Regions from separate parts of the Streptomyces sp. NPDC001599 genome, predicted to be linked through region 1. Evidence: riboswitches for the same ligand, from Rfam matches in the RefSeq annotation. Region 1 holds a riboswitch; the other holds the start of a gene.

The links. Region 1 has a riboswitch for glycine ahead of gcvT (glycine cleavage system aminomethyltransferase GcvT). Riboswitches for the same ligand answer to the same signal wherever they lie in the genome.
Region 2: another riboswitch for glycine. It lies ahead of gcvP (aminomethyl-transferring glycine dehydrogenase); the one in region 1 lies ahead of gcvT (glycine cleavage system aminomethyltransferase GcvT).

Annotation. Positions count from the first base shown of each region.
Region 1 covers NZ_JBIAVA010000025.1:33,102-43,286, forward strand. Annotated here, with positions in the region: gene ACFYZ3_RS36575 (L-serine ammonia-lyase) at 1-948, opposite strand, end outside; gene glyA (serine hydroxymethyltransferase) at 1,050-2,312, opposite strand; gene gcvH (glycine cleavage system protein GcvH) at 2,327-2,704, opposite strand; gene gcvT (glycine cleavage system aminomethyltransferase GcvT) at 2,812-3,930, opposite strand; glycine riboswitch at 4,086-4,179, opposite strand; gene ACFYZ3_RS36595 (AAA family ATPase) at 4,357-5,025, shown strand; gene ACFYZ3_RS36600 (enhanced serine sensitivity protein SseB) at 5,105-5,872, shown strand; gene ACFYZ3_RS36605 (enhanced serine sensitivity protein SseB C-terminal domain-containing protein) at 6,241-7,038, shown strand; gene ACFYZ3_RS36610 (ABC transporter permease) at 7,364-8,371, shown strand; gene ACFYZ3_RS36615 (ABC transporter substrate-binding protein) at 8,443-10,185, shown strand, end outside.
Region 2 covers NZ_JBIAVA010000009.1:8,768-18,952, reverse strand. Annotated here, with positions in the region: gene ACFYZ3_RS22745 (glutamate--cysteine ligase) at 1-844, opposite strand, end outside; gene ACFYZ3_RS22740 (hypothetical protein) at 1,404-1,988, shown strand; gene ACFYZ3_RS22735 (DUF5999 family protein) at 2,287-2,490, shown strand; gene ACFYZ3_RS22730 (LacI family DNA-binding transcriptional regulator) at 2,721-3,791, shown strand; gene ACFYZ3_RS22725 (DUF1707 domain-containing protein) at 3,809-4,405, opposite strand; gene ACFYZ3_RS22720 (molybdopterin-binding protein) at 4,555-4,974, shown strand; gene gcvP (aminomethyl-transferring glycine dehydrogenase) at 5,041-7,926, opposite strand; glycine riboswitch at 8,104-8,199, opposite strand; gene ACFYZ3_RS22710 (PRC-barrel domain-containing protein) at 8,350-8,733, shown strand; gene ACFYZ3_RS22705 (DNA polymerase IV) at 8,643-10,082, opposite strand; gene ACFYZ3_RS22700 (MerR family transcriptional regulator) at 10,147-10,185, opposite strand, start outside.

The sequences.
Region 1 (10,185 bases):
GAAGCGGACCACGCCGTCCTCGTCGGCGCCGGGCACGAAGTTCATGTAGTAGTGCAGGACCGCGGGGATGATGCCGGCCGCGCCGTTGGTCGGGGCGGTGACGACCCGGCCGCCGGCGGCGTTCTCCTCGTTCACGGCCATCGCGTAGAGCGTGATCCACTCCATGGCCAGGGCCTGCGGGTCGCCCTCGGAGCGCAGCTTGCGCGCGGTGTTCGCGGCCCGGCGGCGGACCTTCAGGCCGCCCGGCAGGATGCCCTCGCGGGTCATGCCGCGCTCCACGCACGCCCGCATCACGCGCCAGATCTCCAGCAGGCCCTCGCGGATCTCGTCCTCGTCGCGCCAGGCCCGCTCGTTCTCCAGCATCAGGGCGGAGATGGACAGGCCCGTCTCCCGGGCCAGGCGCAGCAGCTCGTCGCCGGTGCGGAAGGGGTACTTCAGGACGGTGTCGTCCAGGACTATGCGGTCGGCGCCCACCGCGTCCTCGTCGACGACGAAGCCGCCGCCGACCGAGTAGTAGGTCTTGGTCAGCACCTCGGCGCCCTCGGCGTCGTACGCCCACAGGGTCATGCCGTTGGCGTGGTAGGGGAGGGCCTTGCGGCGGTGCAGGACCATGTCGTCGTCGTAGGCGAAGGCGATCTCGTGCTCGCCGAGGAGGCTGATCCGGCCGGAGGATTTGATCGTCTCGACGCGGTCGTCGGCGCTCTCCACGTCCACCGTGCGCGGCGAGTCGCCCTCCAGACCGAGCAGCACCGCCTTGGGGGTGCCGTGGCCGTGGCCGGTGGCGCCGAGCGAGCCGTACAGCTCGGCGCGGACCGAGGCGACGGAGTCCAGCAGCTCCTCGTTGCGCAGGCGGCGGGCGAACATGCGGGCCGCGCGCATCGGGCCGACCGTGTGCGAGCTCGACGGGCCGATGCCGATCGAGAACAGGTCGAAGACCGAGATGGCCACGGGGACTCCTCAGAACGGGGGTGGTGCAGAGGGTGGGGCACTCCGGGTGGGGCGACGTGCCGCTTGTGGCGGACGCGGCGCCCCACCCGGAGGTGTGGTGTCTACTTGTTCAGACCCGGGTACAGCGGGTGCTTGTCGGCCAGGGTCTTCACCCGGGCCTTGAGGGCCTCCGCGTCGTAGGACGGCTTCAGCGCCTCCGCGATCACGTCCGCGACCTCGGCGAAGTCCTCGGCGGTGAAGCCGCGGGTCGCCAGGGCCGGCGTACCGATGCGCAGACCGGAGGTCACCATCGGCGGACGCGGGTCGTTCGGGACGGCGTTGCGGTTGACCGTGATGCCGACCTCGTGGAGCCGGTCCTCGGCCTGCTGGCCGTCCAGCTCGGAGTCGCGCAGGTCCACCAGGACCAGGTGGACGTCCGTGCCGCCGGTCAGGACGGAGACGCCCGCCGCCTTCGCGTCGTCCCGCACCAGGCGCTCGGCCAGGATGCGGGCACCCTCCAGCGTACGGGTCTGGCGCTCCTTGAAGTCCTCGCTCGCGGCGACCTTGAAGGCGACGGCCTTGGCGGCCACCACGTGCTCCAGCGGACCACCCTGCTGACCGGGGAAGACGGCGGAGTTGATCTTCTTGGCCAGCTCGGCCGTGGAGAGGATCACACCTCCGCGCGGGCCGCCCAGCGTCTTGTGGGTCGTCGTCGTCACCACGTGCGCGTGCGGGACCGGGTTCGGGTGCAGGCCCGCCGCGACCAGACCGGCGAAGTGCGCCATGTCGACCATCAGGTACGCGCCGACCTCGTCCGCGACCTTGCGGAACGCGGCGAAGTCCAGCTGACGCGGGTAGGCCGACCAGCCCGCCACGATCAGCTTCGGCTTGGTCTCCTTGGCCAGGCGCTCCACCTCGGCCATGTCGACCTGGCCGTCGTCGCCGACGTGGTAGGGCACGACGTTGTAGAGCTTGCCGGAGAAGTTGATCTTCATGCCGTGGGTCAGGTGGCCGCCGTGGGCGAGGTTCAGACCCATGATGGTGTCGCCGGGCTTGAGCAGCGCGAACATCGCGGCCGCGTTGGCCTGGGCGCCCGAGTGCGGCTGCACGTTGGCGTGCTCGGCGCCGAAGAGCGCCTTGACCCGGTCGATGGCGATCTGCTCGATCACATCGACGTGCTCGCAGCCGCCGTAGTAGCGGCGGCCGGGGTAGCCCTCGGCGTACTTGTTGGTGAGGACCGAGCCCTGGGCCTCCATGACCGCGACCGGGGCGAAGTTCTCCGAGGCGATCATCTCGAGGGTGGACTGCTGGCGGTCCAGCTCGGCGTCGACGGCGGCGGCGACGTCCGGGTCCAGCTCGTGCAGGGGTGTGTTCAGAAGCGACATGCGATCGTGACTCCTCAGGCGCCGGCGAAGGCGGTGTACTCGTCGGCGGAGAGCAGGTCGGCCGGCTCGTCCGTGATCCGCACCTTGAACAGCCAGCCGCCCTCGAAGGGGGCGCTGTTCACCAGCGACGGGTCGTTGACGACGTCCTCGTTGACCTCGGTGATCTCACCGGAGACGGGGGAGTACAGGTCGGAGACGGACTTGGTCGACTCCAGTTCGCCGCAGGTCTCGCCCGCGGTCACCGAGTCGCCGACCTCGGGGAGCTGCACGAAGACGACGTCACCGAGCGCGTTGGCCGCGTGCTCCGTGATGCCGACCGTCGAGACGCCGTCCTCGGCGCCCGACAGCCACTCGTGCTCCTTGCTGTAGCGCAGCTGCTGGGGGTTGCTCATGGCCTGAATTCTCCTGTACGCGGGGAAGTGGCTGGTGAAGGGGGTGACGAGGGAGGGGTGAGTGACTCAGGGGGCTGCCGCGAGGGGCGGTGCCCCGTGTCCACTGTCTACTTCTGGCGCTTGTAGAACGGCAGCGCCACGACCTCGTACGGCTCGTGGCTGCCCCGGATGTCCACGCCGACGCCCTCGGTGCCCGGAGCCGCGTGCGCGGAGTCGACGTACGCCATGGCGATCGGCTTGCCCAGCGTCGGGGACGGGGCGCCGGAGGTGACCTCGCCGATCACCTCGCCGCCCGCGACGACCTGGTACCCGGAGCGCGGGACCCGGCGGCCCTCGGCGACCAGACCGACCAGGACGCGGGGCGGCCGGGAAGCGGCGCGCTCGGCGGCCTCGGCCAGCGCGGCGCGCCCGACGAAGTCGCCCTCCTTCTCGAACTTCACCACCCGGCCCAGACCGGCGTCGAACGGGGTCAGCGCGGTCGACAGCTCGTTGCCGTACAGCGGCATGCCCGCCTCCAGGCGGAGCGTGTCCCGGCAGGACAGACCGCAGGGGATCAGCCCCGCGCCCTCGCCCGCCTCGGTCAGCGCCCGCCACAGCTCGACGGCGTGCTCCGGCTTCACGAACAGCTCGAAGCCGTCCTCGCCGGTGTAGCCGGTGCGCGCGATCAGCGCCGGGACACCGGCGACCGTGCCGGGCAGACCGGCGTAGTACTTCAGGCCGTCCAGGTCGGCGTCGGTGAGCGACGCGAGGATGCCCGGGGACTCCGGGCCCTGCACGGCGAGCAGTGCGTACGCGTCGCGGTCGTCGCGCACGTCGGCGTCGAAGCCCGCCGCCCGCCCGGTCAGCGCGTCCAGCACGACCTGGGCGTTGGAGGCGTTGGCGACGACCATGTACTCGGTCTCACCGAGCCGGTAGACGATCAGGTCGTCCAGGATGCCGCCGTCCTCGCGGCAGATCATGGTGTAGCGGGCCCGGCCCGGCTTCACGGTGCCGATGTTGCCGACCAGCGCGAAGTTGAGCAGCTCGGCCGCCTGCGGCCCGGTGACGGTGATCTCACCCATGTGCGACAGGTCGAAGAGACCGGCGCGGGTGCGCACCGCGACGTGCTCCTCGCGCTCGGAGCCGTAGCGCAGGGGCATGTCCCAGCCGGCGAAGTCGGTCATCGTCGCGCCCAGCGCGCGATGCGTGGCATCGAGCGCGGTACGGCGCAGTTCGGTACTGCTCATCGGTCGGTCGTCTCCCAGGACAGGACGGGGCGAGGTCGGTCCTCCCCATCTGTCATCGGAACCTGAGAGGTTCGCCACGGCCACCGGAGTACGGCGATCAGGGCTTGCACCTTGGGTGGGACCGCCGTCGGGGGCGGCCCGCTTTTCAGATGTGCCTCGCCCGCGCGGTAACGGGGCCTGAGAGATTCAAGGGAGGGACTTGCTCCTTCGGCGCCCCGGCGCGGCCGGGGACTCTCCCGCGCGGATTCAAACGGCCGGTATGCAGTTGGCGCCGCCATCATTGCACGCCCGGGCGATCCGTGGCAGACCGTGATCTGTAACCGGCTTGTGGCAGTAAGCGAACGAAAACGCGAGACCCGCGCATTACCTTCTCTTTACACTCGACGGGGAGGTACTCGTGTACCGCCCCAGGGGAGGACGATCACGGTGAACAGGACCACGGCGTACGCCACGACCTCGGGACTCGCGCTGCCCAAGCAGCCCGCCGCACCGGCCCCCGAGGCATGCGCCCCACTGACCGCACCCGTCGTCCGCGATCTGAGGGACCGCGACGGCCGCAGCCCGCACGCCCTGCTCTTCGGACCCCGGGACCTGGTGGTGATCACCGGCCTGCCCGGCAGCGGCAAGTCCACGCTGATGCGGCGCACCGTGCGCGGCGGCCGCATCGACTCCCAGGACACCCGCGACCGCTGGGAGCGCCGCATGCCGCGCCTCCTGCCGTACGCGCTCTACCGGCCCCTGGTCCGCCTCGCCCACTACGCCGGACTGCGCCGCGCGCTGCGCTCCGGCGAGGGCGTCGTCGTGCACGACTGCGGCACCCAGGCCTGGGTGCGCGGCTGGCTGGCCCGCGAGGCCCGCCGCCGGGACGGCACCCTGCACCTGCTGCTCCTCGACGTCGCCCCCGGCGAGGCCCTGGCAGGGCAGCGCGAGCGCGGCCGGGGCGTCTCGCGGTACGCGTTCCTGCGGCACCGCACGGCCAACTCCCGCCTGCTGCGCGCGGTGACCGAGGGCACCCTGCCCGCGGGCTGCTCCTCGGCGGTCGTCCTCGACCGGTCGGCGGCCGACACCCTGCGGCGGATCGCCTTCACGGGGTGACGCACGGTAGGGCTCCAGGGCCGAACGGGTTAGCCTTTCAGCCACGAACGGCGGTACCAGGCAGGCGGTAGGTAGGCAGATGGACTTCCCGGCACAGGCGCACCCCCACCCGCACGGCGGGTGGCCCGGCAACGAGCTGGAGGAGGTGCTGTCCGCCTCCCTCGGCGTCCCGTCGGCCGGCGGCCGGATCGTGGAGGTCCTGGGCCGCAGCTTCCTGTGGGTCCCCCTGCCGAACGGCGGCGGCCCGCACAGCGGCCCCCTCGACCTGCCCTCGCTGGAGATCGACGGCCAGGCCTACGTGCCGGTGTTCAGCTCGGAGGAGCAGCTGCGCCAGGTCGCCGGCGCGCACATGGCGTACACCATCGCCCCCGCCGCGGAGTTCGCCCGCGGCCTGCCCCCGCAGGTCGGCATCGCGGTGAACCCGGAGGGCGTGGTCGGCATCCCGCTGCCGCCGCCCGCCGTGGCCGAGCTGTGCCGGGCCGGGCGCACCCCGCTGGACGGGCCCTCCTCCGGCGGCCGGGTCCGCCTCTTCGAGCCGGACTGGCAGGACGACCCGGTGGACTTCCTGGCCGCGGCCTCCGCCGAGTTCGCCGCCACCGGCGTGGTCCGCAGCGCGCGCCGCTGCCTGGCCGCCGTCGAGACCGCCGACCCGGTCCTGTTCGTCGGCGTCGAACTGACCCACTGGGAGGACGACGCCCGCACCCTCCCCCTGGACGCCCTCGGCCGAGCCCTGGCCAAGTCCCCCTTGAAGTGGCAGGTCAACCTGGTCCTCCTGGAAGCGGTCCAGGACCCGGTCTGCGACTGGATGCGGGAGAAGGTCAGGCCCTTCTACAACCGGGACTTGTAAGCGCCGGGCAGGGACAGCGCCCTGAAGGGGCGCGGGGCTGTGACATGTGCGGCTCCGCCGCGTGGGCGCGACCAGCCACAGTGACGCCGCACCCGCCGGACGGCAAGGAGCCCCGAGCTCCTAGGGCCTGTCTGACAATTCGCGTCGTCGCCCGAAGGGCGGCCGTGCGGCGTCAGGTGCGTGCTCTCGGTGTGCCGGCCCCAGACCCGCGTACTGGCCGTACTCGGGTCTGGGGCCGGTGCGGCGAGAGTGCGTGCATGGCGTCGCACGGCAGACGGGAATTGTCAGACAGGCCCTAGGCCCCCCGCACCCGGCGGAGCCTTAAGCTGGTCCCAACACCGGGGGAACTTCTCGAAGGGGCGATACGCGTGAGCGCCAGCGGCACCACGACCGGACAGGTCGAGCACATGCTGCGCCAGGTGACGCCCGGGCGCTACGACGCCTACGAGGCCCTGCTGCGCGCCCTCGCCGCCCCCACTTCCGGCCAGGTCTGGATGCTGCTGTGGCACGGCCAGGCCGGCTCCCCGGACGCCCAGTACGGGAACATGGAGGTCGAGGGCTACGGCTACGCCCCCTGCGTGACCTCCGCCCAGGAGCTCTCGGCCAGCGGCTGGAACCGTTCGTACGAAGTGGTCGACGGCCTGGAGGTCGCCCGCGCCCTCTACCCGGACCACTACGGACTGTGGCTCAACCCGCACGCCCCCGGCGGCGGCGTCGGCATCCCCTGGCTCGACCTGCGCCGCATCGCCTCCGGCCTGGACCGCCAGCCCGCCGGGCCCCTGCGGCTGTCCGAACCGGCCATCGAGATCCCCCAGTTCTACGCCCTGCTCGCACAGAACGCCCACCGCACCCCGGCGGTCCGCGCGCTGCGCCGCGCCTGGGTGCAGCCGGCGCTGGGGGCGCCGTACCTCGCCATCGGCCTGGACGTGTACGACACCTCCCCGCCGGCCGTCGACGCGGTGCGCGCGATGATGCAGCAGTCCGTCGGCGCGGTGCCGGACGGACTGCCGGTGTCGACGGTGGCGATGACCGACGCCCACGACCCGGTCGCCCTGTGGCTGCGCGCCAACGCGCGCCCGTTCTACGACCGTGAGGCCCACGCGGCGGCCCCCGCCCAGGCGCCGGCGGGCGGGTACGGATACCCTCCGGCCGGTAGCCGGTACTGACGGCCGCGGGGTCCGCAGACCCCGCGGACCCCCTGCGGAAGAGGCGATCTTCGCGCGTAGATGGCGACGCAAAACGCCATCTTGTCCCTGATGTCCCAACTCGCCCGTGTCCGGCCCCCGTTACCCACTGTCCGGATAACGGAACACCTCAAACAGCATCACGGTTGCGCATCCATTCCCCGTCAAGTCTGGCTACAGATCGCCAAAGCGTTGAAGACTCCCGCAACAAGGGGTGGATGCTCGCCTCTTTGTACGACGGACTGATCACGCCGCTACAGCGGCAAGTGCGGGCCGGCTACCGCCGGTTGAGAGGGGTCCCTGCCAGATGACGGCACCATTGCACGAGCCGACCGCGGAAGCGGCCCCGAGTGCGGCAGAGGAAGCGGCGGTCGCCGGCGCCGAGGCCAAGTCGGTACAAGGGCGCTCCCTGGGCCGGATCGCCTGGGAGCGCCTGAAGCGGGACAAGCTGGCCCTCGCGGGCGGCATCGTCGTGCTGGTCCTCGTCGTGGTCGCCGTGTTCGCGCCCTTGATCACCTCCCTCTACGGGCAGGATCCCAACGCGTACAACGAGGACATGATCGACCCGCTGTTCGGTACCCCCACGGGTTCCCTGGGCGGTCTCGGCGGCGAGCACTGGCTCGGCGTGGAGCCGGTCAACGGCCGCGACATCTTCGCCCGCATCGTCCACGGCGCACGCATCTCGCTGCTCGTCGGCTTCCTGTCCGCGATGGTCGCCGTGGTCCTCGGCACCGTCCTCGGTGTCCTCGCGGGCTTCTTCGGCGGCTGGGTCGACTCCCTCATCTGCCGCGTCATGGACGGCCTGCTGGCCTTCCCGCAGCTGCTCTTCATCATCGCCCTGGTCTCCGTCATGCCGGACAACATGCTCGGACTGAGCGGCACGGGCGTGCGCCTGCTCATGATGATCGTGGTCATCGGCTTCTTCGGCTGGCCCTACATCGGTCGCGTGGTCCGCGGTCAGACACTCTCGATGCGCGAACGGGAGTACGTCGAGGCGGCCCGGTCGCTGGGTGCCGGACGGTTCTACATCCTCTTCAAGGAACTGCTGCCCAACCTGGTGGCGCCGATCATCGTGTACACGACGATGATGATCCCCACCAACATCCTCACCGAGGCGGCGCTCAGCTTCCTGGGCGTGGGCGTCAAGCCGCCCACGTCGTCCTGGGGGCAGATGCTCTCGAGCGCGATCGACTACTACAAGTCGGACCCCATGTACATGGTGGTCCCCGGTGTGGCGATCTTCATCACCGTTCTTGCCTTCAACCTCTTCGGTGACGGCGTGCGCGACGCGCTGGACCCGAAGGGCTCCCGCTGACCCTGCCGTACCGCAAAGCGACCCGTGGCACCTGCACGGGGTCTCTCATCTAATCCGGAGGATCCGAGATCGTGACTACCCAACGCACCTCAGGGCGGCGCAAGCAGGCTTTGGCCGCTGCCGCAGTGGTCGCCGCGCTGCTGACCACGGCGGCGTGCGGCGGAGGCGGCGACGACGACAGCGGCGGCGGTTCGAAGAACGGCGCGGCCGGCTACGACGCAGCCAACAACAAGGTCGCCCAGGCCTCCGAGGCCAAGAAGGGCGGCACGCTGAAGTTCGCCAGCACGCAGGACGCCGACTCGTGGGACACCACGCGCGGCTACTACGGCTTCATGTGGGACTTCTCCCGCTACTACAGCCGCCAGCTGGTCACGAACAAGACCGAGCCGGGTGCCGCCGGCGCCGAGACCACCCCCGACCTCGCCACCGACGTCGCCAAGGTCTCGGCCGACGGCAAGACCTACACGTACACCCTGCGTGACGGCGTCACCTGGGAGGACGGCAAGCCGATCACCTCCAAGGACGTCAAGTACGGCATCGAGCGCGTCTGGGCGCAGGACGTGCTGTCCGGCGGCCCGACGTACCTCAAGGAGGTGCTCGACCCCAAGGGCGAGTACCAGGGCCCGTACAAGGACAAGTCCAAGGACAAGCTGGGTCTGAAGGCGATCGAGACGCCCGACGACAAGACGATCGTCTTCCACCTGCCGGAGGCCAACTCGGACTTCGAGGAGATGCTCGCGCTGACCTCGGCGTCCCCGGTCCGCCAGGACAAGGACACCAAGTCCAAGTACGGCCTGCACCCGTTCTCCTCGGGTCCGTACAAGTTCGAGTCCTACAACCCCGGCAAGGACCTGACCCTGGTCCGCAACACCGAGTGGAAGCAGGCGTCGGACCCGGTCCGCAAGGCGTACCCGGACAAGATCACGATCAAGTTCTTCACCAACGCCAACGACATGGACGCCCGCCTCATCGCCGGCGACTACGACATCGACCTGGCGCAGACCGGTCTGTCCCCGCAGGGCCGCACCACCGCCCTGAAGGAGCACAAGGCCAACCTGGACAACCCGGTCTCGGGTTACATCCGGTACGCGGCGTTCCCGCAGAACGTGAAGCCGTTCGACAACATCCACTGCCGCAAGGCCGTGCTCTACGGGGCCGACCACGTCTCCCTCCAGACCGCGCGCGGCGGCCCGGTGGCCGGCGGCGACATCGGCACCAACATGCTGCCGCCCGCCGTTCCGGGCTCCGAGGGCCAGAAGTACGACCCGTACGAGATGGCCGGTGCCAACAAGAAGGGCAACGTCGAGAAGGCCAAGGAAGAGCTGAAGGCCTGCAACAAGCCGGACGGCTTCAAGACCACCATCGCGGTCCGCAACAACAAGCCGGTCGAGGTCGCCACCGCCGAGTCCCTCCAGGCCTCGCTGAAGAAGGTCGGCATCGACGTCGAGATCGACCAGTACGACGGCTCGCAGTACGCCAGCGTCATCGGCAGCCCCTCGAACGTGCAGAAGAAGGGCTACGGCATCATCATCATGGGCTGGGGCCCGGACTTCCCGTCCGTGCAGGGCTACGGTCTGCCGCTGTGGCACAGCGACTACATCCTCGACAGCGCGAACAACAACTTCGCGATGATCAACGACCCGAAGATCGACGGGCTCTTCGGTGACTACCTGACCGCGAAGGACGACGCGGGCAAGAAGCAGATCGCCACGGAGATCAACCACAAGGTGATGGAGGGCGCGTACTACCTGCCCTTCGTCTTCGAGAAGTTCATCAACTGGCGCTCCAGCAACATCGCGAACGTGTACACCACC
Region 2 (10,185 bases), on a different contig from region 1:
CCGGGAAGTAGCGCCGGTTCTCCTCGAAGAGGTCGTAGGCCGACGTCACCCACCGCTCCCCGAACCAGGTGCGCGGCCGCACGCCCTGCGCCTGCAGTTCGGGCGGCCGGGTGTCGGTGGACTGCTGGAAGAGCGGGGGCCGCGACTCGCGCCACAGTTCGCGCCCGAAGAGGAAGGGTGCGTTGGCGCCGAGGGCGATCTGGGCGGCGGTCACCGCCTGGGCCGCGTTCCACACGTCGGCGAAGCGGTCCGGGGTGACCTGGAGGTGGAGCTGCACCGAGGTGCAGGCGGCCTCGGGTGCGATGGACTTGGAGGTGCAGGTCAGTCGTTCGACGCCCTCGATGTCGAGGGTGAAGTCCTCTCCGCGGGCGGCCACGATCTGTTCGTTGAGCAGAGCGTAGCGGTCGACGGCGGAGAGATTGGACGAGACCAGGTCGTCCCGGTCCAGCGTCGGCAGAATTCCGATCATCGCGATTCCCGCGTCGACCTCGCCCGCCTTGCGGTCCGCATATGCCAAAGACGTACGGATCTCCTCGGCGAGGCGGTCGAATACCCGGCCGCCGAGGCGGTGCGGGGCGATGTTGACTTCCAGGTTGAACATGGCGAGCTCCGTCTGGAAGTCACGGCTCGCGATGCGCTCGAGGACTTGCGCATTCAACATTTTCGGCATCCCGTCGGCACCGACGAGATTCAATTCGATCTCCAGCCCCATCAGGTTCTTCGGGCGGTCGAACCGCTTCTCCGCCAGAAGTCGCTCCAGGCCCGTCAGGCACCGCTGGAGCTTCTCGCGGTAGCGCTGGCGATCGGACAGGTCGAACTGACCTGCCACGACCTTCTCCCCCATGGAAGAGTCCCTTCTCGGAGCGATGAGTGGAAGATCCGGCCGCCGCTGGCCGGTGGCCGGTCAGGTGGGATGATGCCCAGCCGAAGCGATCGATAACGTCCCCGCACCGGCCCGGCAGCCGCTACGCTGTGCCGGTGTGACCGGTGGCACATTCACCGGGCATGGCACGTCGAGCAGTTTCCCGGGCCGACAACTCGTGAAAAACGCCGACGACAATTGGCCGACCGCTCGGTGAACATTCCCCGAGGTCACCGCCGTACACCCGGTCCGAAATGCGGAGGATTACCGCATGTCGACGGCCGAATGCAACCTTGTACTGGTTACCGGAATCGGCTAGCCGAAACACAGTCTGAACACATGTCGTATAAACTCCGCGGACAGGCAGTGGACCGGCGCCCACGGTCGCAGGATCCTGCCGTCGAGCTGACGCGCGGCAGGCCTCTCCCACTTCCCGGTTCCCGGACCCGGCCCCTGCCTCTCCCAGCCCTGTGAGCCGACAGCGTCGTCCGCCCAGCTCCGCCCTCGCGCCACCGTGCCTTCGAATGAGAGGCGACCCATCATGCCCCTGCGTGTCCCCCCGGCCCCCGCGCCCGCCCTGCGCTCCGTCCTCACCGCCCTCTCCTCGCCCACCGCGGTCCGCGAGGCCCGGACCCCCGCCCTGCTCGGCGCCCAGGGACCCGCCACACCCGAACTGCCGCTTCCCGTGCACGTCCTCGACCGGGTCACGCCGGAGGGCGCGGCGGCGACGCGGCTGGCCGGGTGGCGGTTCCACATCCGGCTGGGCGACCGGGCGGTGGCGGCGGCGGAGACGATGCTGACCCCCGACGGCTGGGCGTTCTCGCACTTCTTCGAGGGCCCCTACGTCGCCTCGACGGAACGCGCGCTGCGGCAGGCCGAGTCGGTGCCCCAGTCGTACCAGCCGCGCCTCCTGTCCGTGCCCGAGCTGTACATGCTCACGCTGTGGCTGCACGGCGACTGCACGGCCGACGCCGCCGCGGGGCACCCCGCGGCCACCGATCTGCTGGTGCCGCTGGCGCCGGCCCCGCCCGGCATCGCGGCGCACCGGCCGCACCGGGTGGCCGAGCTGCTGCCGGTCCTCACGCACCGGCTGACGCCGACGCGGTTGCTGGGTTCTCCCGCCTGACCTGCCCTGTCCCCGCTCACCACCCCGTCGCCCCGTCGCCCACCCGCGCGGACTAGCCCCATTCGGCCATGCCGAACCATCCGAAGTGACAGTGCAGTTCAGCTGAACCGTCCGCGCGGGTGATGCGTCATCAACCTGTGAGAAGCGGTGCTGCGAAATGCCTGCGGATCGAGGCCCGCGGGGCAACACTGGGTTCCGAACGACTCGACAACGGGGGGCGGCCATGAACGAGGCTTCACGCCGCAGGACAGACAACACAGCGAACTCACCCATCACCACAGACCGAGAGACCCCACTCATGTGTCAGCACCAGCCACCGTGCCCCTCAGCCGTCTCCGCCGACCGGGAGTCCGCCCGTCTCGTGGCGCACCACCCGGAGCAGGGGTGGAGCCTGCTGTGCAACGGTGTCGTCCTCTTCGAGGACACCGGTGAGCTACTGCCGGACGGTCAGGTCATCGCCCCGCACCGTCCCGTCGGCGCGGGCCTGACGACCGCCGCCTGACCACCGGCCGGGCGGGGGCGTCCCCTGCGCCCGGTGCATCACGGGGCCGGCTCGCAGCCACGGCTGTGCACCGGCCCCCACACGTGTCCGAGGCCGGTCACTCCGCGTAGTCTGCCCGCCCGTACATGGTGAACGGCCCGGTTTCCGGGGCCGGAACGCCTTCCCCCGAGCACCCGGTTTCCGGAAGACTCCGGGACGTCTGGCGGTCGGCGTCGGCGGAGGTGGGGGAAGTGGCAGCAGACGAGGCCCGGGCCGCAACGGCCTCCGGCCACCGGGGCAGGGTAACGATCACGGACATCGCCCGCCGCGCGGGCGTCTCGGTCCCGACCGTCTCCCGGGTCGTGAACGGCCGTTCGGACGTGTCGCCCGGGACCAGGGCCCGGGTGGAGGAACTGCTGCGCCGGCACGGTTACCGCAAGCGCGCCACGGCGCCGGGCCGCCGGGCCGCCCTGATCGACCTGGTCTTCAACGACCTGGACAGCCCCTGGGCCGTGGAGATCATTCGCGGGGTCGAGGAGGTGGCCCACGCCGCCGGGGTCGGCACCGTGGTCTCCGCGATCCACGGACGTTCGGGCGACGCACGCCAGTGGATGCGCAATCTGCGGGCCCGGGCCTCCGACGGCGTCGTGGTCGTCACCTCCGCCCTGGACCCCGTGCTCCACCAGGAGCTGCGGATCCTCGGCGTGCCCCTGGTGGTCGTCGACCCGGCGGGCGCCCCCGCCCTGGACGTGCCCACCGTCGGCGCCGCCAACCGGTCGGGCGGCCGGGCGGCCACCGAGCATCTGCTGGCGCTGGGACACCGCAGGATCGGGCTGATCGCCGGTCCGCCGCGGCTGCTGTGCTCGCGGGCCCGCCTCGACGGCTACCGCGCCGCCCTGGAGGACGCCGGTCTCGCCGTGGACGAGTCGCTGGTCGTCCCCGGGGACTTCCGTCACGAGTCCGGCTTCGCGGCCTGTGCCACCCTGCTGGGCCTGCCCGAGCCGCCTACGGCCGTCTTCGCGGCCAGCGACCAGATGGCGCTCGGCGCGATCGAGGCACTGCGCCGTCGGGGGCTGCGGGTGCCGCAGGACATGAGCGTCGTCGGCTTCGACGACCTTCCGGAGGTCCGCTGGTCGTCCCCGCCCCTGACGACCGTGCGCCAGCCGCTCGCCGACATGGGCAGGGAGGCCGCGCGCACAGTGCTCGGCCGTACGCGCGGCGAACGTCCGGACCCGCCACGGATCGAGCTGGGCACGGAGCTGATCCTCCGCTCCAGCACCGCGCCGCCACCCCCGCCCGCACCGGCGCCCCCCTCCCGCTGAGAACTTCCGCCGGCTTCTTACGCCCGGCGCCCGAGCCTGCGGCGCGGCGTGCGCACCACGACCTGGCCCCAGCTGATCGCCCCCGCGATCTCCACCCTCAGCTCCACGGGCGCCCCCGTGTCGACGGTCCGCGGCGTCTTCACCTCGGCGTAGCTGGTCACCAGGGAGTCGGTGTCCACCACGATGCCGGGCCGGGTCACGACCTTCAGCACCCCGGCCCGCATGTCGAGGTCGATGTGGAGGGTGTCGTGCGCGATCACGGCGCGGGCGAGGTCGAGGGTCACCTCGCCCCAGGCCGACCGGATCTCCACCCGCCGTGGAACCACCCAGCCCTCGCCCCGCCGGGTGGACGCCCCCTCCTGCTCGATGCGGACGACGTCCTTGGCCGCGACGAGCGGGGGTCCGTCGGACGCCGTCGGCAGGTCGGCGGTGAGGGCGGCGAGCTCCCGCTGGGTGCGCGCGGTGAGCGCCGCGCCCACCCGCTCGTCCAGTTCCTCCGGGGTCAGCCGGCCGTCGCCTGCGGCGGCGCTCAGGAGGTCCACGGCCCGGTCCCGGTCCGTGTGCGAGGCCCGGAGTGCGGGCGTCCCGCCGTCCTGTGAGGGCTGCACCGACATAGCTCGACCCCGATCTCCCCGGGGCGTCCCGCGACCACCCCATCCACTGCGGCAGACTAACGCTATATCGCGTTATACCCAACGGCCAACCCCGCATCCGCCGACTCTTCCCCGCGGCGCAACGCCCTCCACCGGGCTACGGTGCCCCCATGAGCCTGAGCATCCGCAACCAGCTCCCCGGCACCGTCACCGCCGTCACCCCGGGCGAGGCCATGGCGACGGTCGCCGTCCGTCTCTCCGGCGGCCAGGACCTGACCGCGGCGATCACCCGGGAGGCCGCCGAGGACCTCGCGCTCGCCCCCGGCACCGCCGTGCGGGCCCTGGTGAAGTCCACCGAGGTGGCTCTGGCCACCGGGCGCGTGGACGGCCTGTCCATCCGCAACCGGCTGCCGGGCACGGTCACCGCCCTCACCGCCGGCGCCGCGATGGCCGCGGTCGCGGTCGCCGTCGAGGGCGCCGAGCTGACCGCGGCCGTCACCCGGCAGGCCGCCGACGACCTGGGACTGTCCGTGGGTGTTCCCGTCGTCGCGCTGGTCAAGTCGACGGAGGTGTCGCTCGCCACGGCCTGAGACGCCGAGAGGCCCCGTCCGGACACCGCGGCCCGGACGGGGCCTCTCCCGCTTTCGCGGCGGGACTCAGTCCTCGTACGCGTCCAGCGGCGGGCAGGAGCAGACCAGGTTCCGGTCGCCGTAGGCCTGGTCGATGCGGCGCACCGGCGGCCAGTACTTGTCGGCGGCGGACACACCGGCCGGGAAGACGGCCTCCTCGCGGGTGTACGCGTGGCCCCACTCACCGGCGAGCGCGTCCGCGGTGTGCGGGGCGCCGCTCAGCGGGTTGTCGTCCGCCGGCCAGGCTCCGGAGCCGACCTTCTCGATCTCCGCGCGGATGGCGATCATCGCCTCGCAGAACCGGTCCAGCTCGGCCAGGTCCTCGGACTCGGTCGGCTCGATCATCAGCGTGCCGGCCACCGGGAAGGACATCGTCGGCGCGTGGAAGCCGTAGTCGATCAGCCGCTTGGCGACGTCGTCGACGCTGACGCCGGTGGCCTTGGTCAGCGGGCGCAGGTCGATGATGCACTCGTGCGCGACCAGCCCGCCGGGGCCGGTGTAGAGCACCGGGAAGTGCGGCTCCAGGCGCTTGGCGATGTAGTTGGCGGACAGGACGGCCACCTGGGTGGCGCGCTTGAGGCCCTCGCCGCCCATCAGGCGGACGTAGGACCAGGAGATCGGCAGGATGCCGGCCGAGCCCCACGGCGCCGCCGAGATCGGACCGACGCCCGTCTGCGGACCGGCCGCGGGCTGCAACGGGTGGTTGGGCAGGTACGGCGCCAGGTGCGACCGTACGCCCACCGGGCCCACGCCCGGGCCGCCGCCGCCGTGCGGGATGCAGAAGGTCTTGTGCAGGTTCAGGTGGGAGACGTCGCCGCCGAAGCGGCCGGGCTTGGCGAGGCCGACGAGGGCGTTGAGGTTGGCGCCGTCCACGTAGACCTGGCCGCCCGCGTCGTGCACCTGCGCGCAGATGTCGGCCACGTGCTCCTCGAACACGCCGTGCGTGGACGGGTAGGTGATCATCAGCACGGCCAGCTCGTCGCGGTGCTTCTCGATCTTGGCGCGGAGGTCCTCGACGTCGACTTCGCCGTCCTCGGCGGTCTTGACGACGACGACCTTCATGCCCGCCATCACGGCGCTGGCGGCGTTGGTGCCGTGCGCGGAGGACGGGATGAGGCAGACGGTGCGCTGCTCGTCGCCGTTGGCCCGGTGGTAGCCGCGTACGGCGAGCAGGCCGGCGAACTCGCCCTGCGACCCGGCGTTGGGCTGGAGCGAGACCTTGTCGTACCCGGTGACCTCGGCGAGCCGCTCCTCCAGCTCACGGATGAGGGTGAGGTAGCCCTGCGCCTGGTCGGCGGGGGCGAAGGGGTGCAGCGCGCCGAACTCGGGCCAGGTGACCGGCTCCATCTCGGTGGTCGCGTTGAGCTTCATGGTGCAGGAGCCCAGCGGGATCATGCCGCGGTCCAGCGCGTAGTCCCGGTCGGCGAGGCGGCGCAGGTAGCGCAGCATCGCGGTCTCGGAGCGGTGCTGGTGGAAGACGGGGTGGGTGAGGAAGTCGTCGGTGCGCAGCAGCGGGTCGGGCAGGGTCTCCCCGGCCTCCGCGTCCAGCGCCTCGATGTCGCCCTCGACGCCGAAGGCGTGCCACACGCCGCCGACCTGGGCGCGCGTGGTGGTCTCGTCGCAGGCGAACGACACGTGGTCGGCGTCGACGAGCCGCAGGTTGATGCCGTTCTCCCGGGCGGCGTGCACGATCCCGGCGGCCCGGCCGGGCACCCGCGCGGTGACGGTGTCGAAGTAGGCGCCGTGGACGATCTCGACGCCGCCCGCGGCGAGGCCGGCGGCGGTGATCGTGGCGTACCGGTGAGTGCGCCGCGCGATGGCCCGCAGGCCCTCGGGGCCGTGGTAGACGGCGTACATGCCGGCCATGACGGCGAGCAGCACCTGCGCGGTGCAGATGTTGCTGGTGGCCTTCTCGCGGCGGATGTGCTGCTCGCGGGTCTGCAGGGCCAGGCGGTAGGCCTTGTTGCCGTCGGCGTCCACGGAGACGCCGACCAGGCGGCCGGGGAGGCTGCGGGCGAACTTCTCGTGCACCGCCATGTAACCGGCGTGCGGTCCGCCGAAGCCCATCGGCACGCCGAAGCGCTGGGTGGTGCCCACGGCGATGTCCGCGCCCAGCTCGCCGGGCGAGGTGAGAAGGGTGAGGGCGAGCAGGTCGGCGGCGACGGTGACGAGCGCGCCGAGCTCGTGCGCCCGGTCGATCACCGGCTTGATGTCGCGGACGGCTCCGGAGGCGCCCGGGTACTGGATCAGGACGCCGTTGATCTCCCGCTCGGCGACCTCGGCCGGGATGCCCTCGCTCAGGTCGGCGACGACGACCTCGACGCCGGTCGGCTCGGCGCGGGTCTGTATCACGGCGACGGTCTGCGGCAGGGCGTCCGCGTCGACGAGGAACAGGCCCTTCTTGTTCTTGCCCATGCGCCGGGACAGCGCCATCGCCTCGGCGGCGGCGGTGCCCTCGTCGAGCAGCGAGGCGCCGGAGGTGGGCAGGCCGGTCAGCTCGGCGACCATCGTCTGGAAGTTCAGCAGGGCTTCGAGACGGCCCTGGGAGATCTCCGGCTGGTAGGGCGTGTACGCCGTGTACCAGGACGGGTTCTCCATGACGTTGCGCAGGATCACCGGCGGGGTGAAGGTGCCGTAGTAGCCGAGGCCGATCATGGAGTCGAGGACCTGGTTGCGGTCGGCCAGCGAGCGGAGCTCGGCCAGCACCTCGGCCTCGGAGCGCGCGCCCGGCAGGTCCAGCGCGTCGGCGTTCTTGATCACATCCGGCACCGCGGCGGCCGTCAGTTCGTCGAGCGAACCGTAGCCGACCTGCGCGAGCATCTTGGCCCGGGCCTCGTGGTCGGGGCCGATGTGGCGCTGCTCGAAGGGCATGGCCTGTTCGAGTTCGGAGAGCGGAGTGCGATGGGCGGTCATTGCGGAGGCCTCCTGGTCTGACGACCTTCGAGGGGCACCACGGCGCGGGTACCCGGACGGCCTCCCCCTCTGTCATCTCAACCTGAGAGCTTCACCGGGCGAGCCCTGGGGCTCTCCCGGCTTTCACCGTCGGTGAGAGCGGAAGCCGTCGACACCCGCCCTGCTTTCCAGAGTGACCTCGTCCGTGCGGTACGTGAGCCTGAGAGATTCCGGGGAGGATTTGCTCCTTCGGCGCCTCCGGTGGTGTCCGGAGGACTCTCCCGCGCGGGGTCAGCAGCCGTTTGCCAGCGTACCAGCGAGGTCGCCGCACGGACTTCGAGTGGCCGACCGGGCACTTGTGCCCTTTTGTAGTACTTACGGATGATTAGGCGGCTGGTGTGCGACCCCAGTCCGGCCCAGTGGTGCGATCAAGTGGAGGGCCCCGTGCGTACTGACATCGATCCGCGGAACCTGATCGGCCGCAAGGCGTTCGACCGCGACGGCACCAGGATCGGCACCGTGGACGAGGTCTACCTCGACGATGCCACCGGCGTCCCCGAGTGGGCGGCGATACGAACCGGTCTCTTCAGCAGGGACGCCTTCGTCCCGCTGGAGCCCAGCGAGCTGGTCGACGGCAGCCTGCGCGTGCCCTTCGACCGGGCGCTGATCAAGGAGGCGCCCGACTTCGGCGTCGGCCGCCACCTCTCGCCGGAACAGGAACTCCAGCTCTACCACCACTACGGCCTGGACGTGGCGGCCGCTCCCCCGCCGCCCGACCACGACTTCGGCAAGCTGGCCGGCAAGGGCAAGGGCCCCGACGAGGGCTGACCCCTCCCGCCCTCCGCGTCGGCGACCAGCGGCAGCGGATCCGCGGGCGTCAGCTCCGGGTCGTCCACCGCGAAGGTCCGCACCCGCCCGACCTCCGAGTACGGCGTCTCGAACCGCACGGTGACCCGCCCGAGACCGCTGCCCTGCACCCAGCCGTGCCCCAGCTCCGTGTGCCGCACGTCGTGCCCCGCCGGCCACCGCCGCTCGGCGGGCGAGGGTCTGTGCTCCTCGGCGGGCCCAATCTCGGGCTGCTCGGCCGATTCCTCGGCCCGGTCTCCCGCAGCCTGGGCGAACAGGTCCTCCTGCGTGTAGTCGGCGAGCCCGCTGACCCCCACACCGAGCAGCCGCACGCCACCCGTGGTGTCCACCGAGTCCAGCAGTCTGGCCGCCGCCTCACGCACCACGGCGGGGTCGTCGGTGGGCCCGCGCAGGGTCTCGGATCGGGTCAGCGTGGAGAAGTCGTATCTGCGCACCTTGAGCACGATGGTCCGCCCGGACAGACCGGAGGCGCGCAGCCGCCGCACGCAGCGGTCCGCCAGCCGCCCCACCTCGACGCCGACCCGCACCCGGTCGTGGATGTCCACGTCGTAGGTGTCCTCGACCGACACCGACTTGGTCTCCCGCTCGGCCACCACCGGACGCTCGTCCCGCGCCAGCGCCATGGCGTACAGGGCGTGGCCGTGCGCCTTGCCCAGCAGCCGCACCAGCTCGTCCTCGCCCGCCTCGGCGATCTCGCCGACCGTGGTGATCCCGGCCCGCCGCAGGTGGTCGCCCGTGGCCGGTCCCACCCCGGGCAGCGTCCGCACCGTCATCGGCTCCAGCATGGCCCGCTCGGTCCCCGGCGGGATGAGCACCAGTCCGTCGGGCTTGGCCGCCTCCGAGGCGATCTTGGCGAGCATCTTGGAGGCGGCGAGGCCCACGGACCCGGTGAGGCCGGTGACGGTGCGGATGTCCGTGCGCAGCTTCGCCCCGGCCACTCGCGCCGACTCCGCGTCCCGGGCCGCCCCGCCCGCGTCCAGGTCCACGAAGGCCTCGTCCAGGCTCAGCGGCTCCACCAGCGGCGACAGCTCCCGCAGCAGGCGCATCACCTGCTCGCTGATCGACCGGTAGAGCTCGAAGCGCGGCACGAGGTAGGCGGCATGCGGCGCGAGCCTGCGGGCCTGGCCCATCGGCATCGCGGAGTGCACCCCGAACACCCGCGCCTCGTACGAGCAGGTGGCGACCACACCGCGTGGTCCGAGGCCGCCCACCACGACCGCCTTCCCGCGCAGGCTCGGCTTGGACGCCTGCTCCACCGAGGCGAAGAAGGCATCCATGTCGAGATGCAGGATCGTGGGCGCGGTTCTCACATCTCCGATGCTGCCCTACGCCACTGACAATGCCGTCATCGGACGGCTCCGGGGCGCGGCGGGGTCAGACCGCCCGGTTGTTGCGCCGCCGGGCCAGCTCGTC